DNA from 3 places in the Butyrivibrio proteoclasticus B316 genome. Region 3 is predicted to be linked to each of the others. Evidence: predicted binding sites of a transcription regulator. Region 3 holds the regulator's gene; each other region holds the start of a gene.

Region 1 (2,281 bases), 1.0 Mb from region 3:
TGTAGCATCAAAGAGTGAACCATATGTCATTCCAACGATATCAGATGAAACGATCTCATCCTCGTTGTAACCGAATGTCTCAGGATCTGAAGCCTTCTTCATAGCCTCGTTGATTGCTTCCTTTGTAAGTTCCTTGTCAGACTTAACAACTGCGAAAAGAAGAGTTGTTGAACCTGTTGGAACAGGTACTCTCTGAGCAGCGCCGATGAGCTTGCCGTTAAGTTCAGGAATAACAAGACCGATAGCCTTTGCAGCACCTGTTGAGTTAGGAACGATGTTTACAGCGCCTGCACGTGCTCTTCTAAGGTCACCCTTTCTCTGAGGTCCGTCAAGGATCATCTGATCACCTGTGTAAGCATGGATTGTTGCCATGATACCAGACTGGATAGGTGCGAAATCGTTAAGTGCCTTAGCCATAGGTGCAAGACAGTTTGTTGTGCAAGATGCAGCTGAAATGATGTTGTCATCTGCTGTAAGTGTCTCGTGGTTAACGTTATATACGATTGTAGGAAGATCATTTCCTGCAGGAGCAGAAATAACAACCTTCTTAGCACCAGCATTGATATGAGCCTGAGCCTTGTCCTTAGATGTGTAGAAACCTGTACACTCAAGAACAACGTCTACTCCAAGCTGTCCCCAAGGAAGGTTATTAGCATCAGCTTCCTTGTAAATCTTGATCTCCTTACCATTTACTGTAATGGAATCCTCGCCGTAAGATACCTTGTCAGCGTATTTGTACTTGCCCTGTGATGAATCATACTTAAGAAGGTGAGCAAGCATCTTAGGAGCTGTAAGATCGTTGATTGCTACGATCTCTGTTCCCTCGTGCTCGAACATCTGTCTGAATGCAAGACGACCGATACGGCCAAAACCATTGATTGCTACTTTAACTGCCATTTTAAGTTCCTCCTAAAATGAATTTATATTGATTTGCTGTTACATATTATCTAATTTGACAATTTTTTATCAGCAATTTTAATTCTAATAGACTTTACTTGATAAATCAAGTAAGAATATATAAAAAACATGATATTATTAATTTTGCGAGGTGAATTTTATGAACAAAAACTTACCATCAGATTATCATATGCATACACATAATTCAGGTGATTCCGACGCTCCCATGAAGGATATGATAGAAAGTGCCATAAAATGCGGGCTTTCAGAAATATGTTTTACCGAACATATGGATCTTGATTTTCCAATAACAAAAAGTGTTCCTGAAGGGACTTTCACATTAGATATTCCTTCTTATAGGAAAGAGCTCTTTTCATACAGGCAAAAATATCAGGATACTATAAGTATCAAATATGGTATCGAGCTGGGCCTTCAGAGCCAGATCATCGCTCAGAACTCCCGGGTTATTAGCGATAATGATTTTGATTTTGTTATAGGTTCTATCCACCTTCTTGATCATGCCGATCCTTATTATCCGGAGTTTTGGGAAGGCAGAGATGAAGAATCTGTTATCCGCCGCTATTTTGTTTCAACTCTTGAGAACATAAAGTCCTTCTCTGATTTTGACGTTCTGGGACATCTTGACTATATCGTCCGCTACACGCCAACTCATGGTGCAGGATATTCATACCGTAAATATAAAGAGGAAATAGATGCTATTCTCTCCTACCTGGCAGAGCATGATAAGGGACTTGATCTAAACACCAAGTCTCTGACAAGAGGTGGATCAGATCCTAATCCCAATGCCGATATCCTGTCAAGGTTCCGTGAACTTGGCGGACGCATCATAACTTTCGGATCAGATGCCCATACTCCGGATGAAGTCGCAGGCTGCTTTGAAAGAGCCAGAAAAATCGCGGTTTCATGTGGTTTTGACTCCTACTATACCTTTGATAAAAGAGTTCCTACTGCTCATCCATTCTAAAGATGTTGATTCCGAGTGGAGCTTTCATGCCCGCTTCGGATTTTGGCATTAATTAACTAAATATAGTATAATAGTCATATATATATTCATTAATTCCAACACTACCGCGGAGGTTTCGTAATGAATACCGGTTACCATGATAGAAGCAAAAAGGCCAGAATATATGGGTCTATTATCATATATAAAATAATCAGTCTTGTCATTCTTATCGCACTGACAATAATAATGACATTTACATTCTTTATAGAAAAAAATAAGGTTACAGATGCCAATAACAGACCTGTTTCCGTCATTTTCTACATCATGGGTTTTTGCATTTTTCTTTTTGCCCTCTCAATCATTCTTGATTTCTATATTATAAAAAGAACTGTTTCTATCGGAAGGCACCTGAACAAGCTT
Region 2 (2,281 bases), 1.4 Mb from region 3:
TGGATACTGGGGAGAAGATGGCGGAATAACTGTCAGCGGTGGAGAGCCACTTCTTCAGATTGATTTTTTGATTGAGTTTTTCAAAATGGCCAAGGAGCGTGGCATCAACACTTGCATTGATACAGCACTTCAGCCTTTTAATGAAGACAGAAACAGTGAGTTTTTTGGCAAATTTGAGGAACTCATGAAATATACAGATCTTCTTCTTGTGGATATCAAGCATATAGACAGAGAAGAGCATATAAAGCTCACTGGCCTTCCAAATGAGAACATTCAGGCCGGAATGAGATATTTATCTGAGATTGGTAAGCCAATCTGGATTCGCCACGTACTTGTGCCTGGAATAACAGATAATGATGAGTATCTGCATAAGACAAGAAAGTTTATTGAGGAATTGTCTAATGTAGAGAAAATCGAAGTTCTTCCTTATCATTCAATGGGACAGCACAAGTTTGAAGCACTTGGAATTCCATACCAGCTCGAAGGCGTAGAATCACCAACTGCTGAGCGTGTAGCTAATGCTACAGCAATTCTCAGAGGCGAGAAGTGAACTGTATAGATGACAAAAATTATCGACAGAGCAGGTAGTTTGCGGACTACTTCGCTCTGTTTTTTTTATTTCATAGGAAATTGCTCCGCATTCCTATGAAATAAAAAACGCTCCGCTATGGATGCGCATCGGCGCGAGATGAAAATGATGCTAAAGCATCCGCGCCTCGCGCGAGAATGTCGCAAGCGACATTCTTTCTTATTATCATGCAGTATTAAGGGAAAAAGATTGTTTAGAAAAAGTGTGAATAATTTGTGAAAAATAAAATTAAAATTAAAACTTGATTATAATCAAAGTCTAGTATGCCATGTGATGATAATATATCCTTCGGTATAAAGAAGTGATAAAAAATTAACAAGATTTTTTTTCAACATAAATAGTCACTTTACCGTTTGAAAGGAGAATATTATGAAAGAAGCATGGAGAGGTTTTAAAGGAACCCACTGGCTGGATGATGTAAACGTAAGAGATTTCATCCAGAACAACTACACACCATATGATGGAGATGAGAGCTTCCTTGCTGATGCTACAGATGCTACTAACAAGCTCTGGGGCAAGCTTCAGGAGCTTCAGAAGCAGGAACGTGAAAAGGGCGGCGTACTTGAGTGCGAGACAGAAGTTGTATCTAGTCTTACAGCTTATGGCCCTGGTTATATCGACGAGTCTATGAAGGATCTCGAGCAGATCGTTGGTCTTCAGACAGACAAGCCACTTAAGAGAGCATTCATGCCTTACGGCGGAATCAAGATGGCTGAGGAAGCTGCTGAGACATATGGTTACAAGGTAAATGAGAAGTTCCATAAAATCTTTACAGAGTACCACAAGACACACAACCAGGCAGTATTTGATGCCTACACACCTGAGATGAGAGCTGCAAGACACAGCCACATCGTAACAGGTCTTCCAGATACATACGGACGTGGACGTATCGTAGGCGACTACAGAAGAGTTGCTCTTTACGGTATCGATTACCTCATTGCCAAGAAGCAGGAAGATTACAACAACTGCGGCGATGGCACAATGCTTGACCACATCATTCGTCAGAGAGAAGAGATCTCAGAGCAGATCAGAGCCCTCAAGGGAATGAAGGCTATGGCTGAGGTTTACGGATTTGATATTTCACAGCCAGCTAAGAACGCTAAAGAGGCTGTTCAGTGGCTTTACTTTGGATATCTTGCAGCTATCAAGACACAGAACGGTGCTGCTATGTCAGTAGGACGTGTTTCTACATTCCTTGACATCTATATCGAGAGAGATATTAAGGAGGGAACACTTACAGAGGCTGAGGCTCAGGAGCTTATCGACCACATGACAATGAAGTTCAGAATGGTTAAGTTTGCTCGTATCCCTTCATACAACAACCTCTTCTCAGGTGACCCAGTATGGGCTACTCTTGAGGTTGGTGGACTTGGTATGGACGGACGTCACATGGTTACCAAGAATGACTTCAGATTCCTTCATACACTTGAGAACATGGGACCTTCACCAGAGCCTAACCTTACAGTACTTTATACTTCTAAGCTTCCAGCAACATTCAAGAAGTATGCTGCTAAGATCTCTGTTACAACATCTTCAATCCAGTACGAGAACGATGATGTTATGAGACCTATCTGGGGCGATGACTACAGCATCTGCTGCTGCGTATCTGCTACACAGACTGGTAAAGAGATGCAGTTCTTCGGAGCTAGAGCTAACCTTGCTAAGTGTCTTCTTTACGCTATCAACGGTGGT
Region 3 (2,281 bases):
TTCTGGCCCTCTTGATCCATTCATCCAAAGCTTTGATATCTTCTGTGTTATCATGAAGTCTCTCATAGCAGACCTTCATGGTTTCCAACATCAGCTTATAGTCTATATCATATATCTGTTTGGATAGATCAAGGAGCTCATCCTGATGGCTGTCTAGCTTATCGTTACATTCGTTAATAAGTCTGGTGCGTTCTGAAATCTCTTTCTCGATGTTTGGGGCATTACCAAGCTTATTGGCTTTATCCCTTAGCGGCACAATTTCTCCAAGAAGCTTTTTCTTAAGCTTCTTGATATCCTTGGTCTGGCTCCTGAGTTTGCCGTCCTTCTCAACCAGAGAATTAAGCTCATCAGCGAGGCTCTCTATTTCAGGTGTCATTTCAGTCTGCGTAAACAATTGATGCCATTTATTATCCAGCGTCAGTATAGGAATACTCTTTCCTTGTAGCGCAGACATATAAACTTCATCGTCTCTTGCCATCAGATTATCTCACAATCATCAGTTTATGTGTTTTCATACCTGTTTATATTATACGATAATTTCATCAAACTGTCAGATAAATGTACATTTTCTACCTGTATATTGTTAGGAACTTCCAGGTCTACATGCGCAAAGTTCCATATAGCCTTGATTCCGCACTCAGCAAGTTTGTGTGCCATCGGAACAGCCTGATCCTTGGGAATAGTAAGAACTGCTATCTCAATCTGATTCTTCCTGACAAAATCTTCCATCTCATCTACAGGGCGCACTTCAACATCTCTGATCTTGGTTCCATAAAGTTCAGGATTGCAGTCAAAAGCTCCCTTAAATACAAATCCTCTTCTGGTAAAATTAGTATATCCGGCAATAGCCTTGCCAAGATGTCCTGCACCGATAATTACAAGGCTGTGCTGCTTGTCAATTCCAAGTATCTTACTGATTTCATCATACAGGTAATTGACATTATATCCGTATCCCTGCTGACCAAATCCGCCAAAATTATTAAAATCCTGTCTGATCTGAGAAGCTGTCACCTTCATAATATCTGAGAGTTCCTGAGAAGAAATTCTCTCAACACCCTTTTCCTTAAGGTCCCCCAAATATCTAAAATAGCGAGGAAGTCTCCCTATTACTGCCTGAGAAATCTCTTTATCTGCCATCAAAAGCTCCAATCTTGCGCATCATTAACGCTTTATAATAATTTTTTTCATTTCTAATTGTTAATAAATTCTCAATTATAATTATATCCATCCGTTAAATAAATGTCAATTGAATTACAGCCCATGGACATGCCATTTTTAGGCTATCCAAGGGCTGTTTGAAACGCTTTTGAAGCAGTAAAACTTAAGGCTTAAAGAAACTAATTGTTTCTGTCATATCCTCTGCAAGTTTTTGAAGCTTATTAGCAGATTCTGTGATCAGTGAGAATGTTGCATTAAGTTCCTGCATTGAAGCATTTGTCTCTTCCGTTGAAGCTGCATTTTCTTCTGAAATAGCAGAAAGATCAGAAATAATCTCTACAAGTTTATCCTTGGCAGTGTTAAGGTTTTCAACATAACCGGCAATGCTGTCTGTACTGCTTGATACATTATCAACATTATCAGCCATGCTGCGCATATTGGTCTGAGTATCGTCAAGCTGCTGGGACTGTTGATCAAAGCTGGAATTAAGCCTCTGCATTACTTCAACTGATGCTTCAGAATCCGCCAGGAGTTGTTCTACAATTTTCTTGATTTCTTCTGCGCTGTTACTACTCTGAACAGCAAGCTGTCCTATTTCTGTTGCAACAACCGCAAATCCCTTTCCGGCATCTCCGGCTCTTGCAGCCTCTATGCTGGCATTAAGTGATAAAAGATTTGTCTGTGACGCAATTTCAGTAATAGCCTGTGAAAATTTAGAAATCTCTTTGGCTGATTCATTCGTCGAATTAATGGTATCTCCAATATCACGAACAGACGCCTGAACATCTTTACTTTGCTCTATCAGTTTATCAAGAGCTTCCATAGCTGCTTCACAGGAAGTTTTCATTTCTCCTGCAAAAGAATTGAGCTGCTTGACATTATCTGCCACTTCATCAATATCTCTTCCAATATCCTGTGTATTACCGGCTGCTGTTTCAACGCTTTCCGCCTGGTTAACAGCTCCTCTGGAAATCTCATCGACTGCCTCACTGACCTGACTTGATGCTGACGAAGCCTGCGATGCAGAGTCAAAAAGCTCCGCTCCTGAAGCCTTAAGGTCATTAGACATTCTCATAGTATCTCTGATCACAGAACCAAGTTTATCCATAAGTGTCTTAGCTCC

What was found. Region 3 encodes Rex, which represses fermentation and respiration genes when NADH is low (regulators of the CRP and FNR family bind a similar motif). Its sites were predicted from a motif close to ATTGTTAANTANTTAACAAT; they were not measured.
Region 1: the regulator Rex is predicted to act here: its motif matches at 952-971, upstream of gap (type I glyceraldehyde-3-phosphate dehydrogenase).
Region 2: the regulator Rex is predicted to act here: its motif matches at 890-909, upstream of pflB (formate C-acetyltransferase).

What each region holds. Positions count from the first base shown of each region.
Region 1 covers NC_014387.1:2,504,348-2,506,628, forward strand. The annotation lists gene gap (type I glyceraldehyde-3-phosphate dehydrogenase) at 1-897, opposite strand, end outside; gene BPR_RS10395 (histidinol-phosphatase HisJ family protein) at 1,058-1,882, shown strand; gene BPR_RS10400 (GGDEF domain-containing protein) at 2,003-2,281, shown strand, end outside.
Region 2 covers NC_014387.1:132,324-134,604, forward strand. The annotation lists gene pflA (pyruvate formate-lyase-activating protein) at 1-550, shown strand, start outside; gene pflB (formate C-acetyltransferase) at 959-2,281, shown strand, end outside.
Region 3 covers NC_014387.1:1,496,684-1,498,964, reverse strand. The annotation lists gene BPR_RS06140 (hypothetical protein) at 1-478, opposite strand, end outside; gene BPR_RS06135 (redox-sensing transcriptional repressor Rex) at 502-1,137, opposite strand; gene BPR_RS06130 (methyl-accepting chemotaxis protein) at 1,322-2,281, opposite strand, start outside.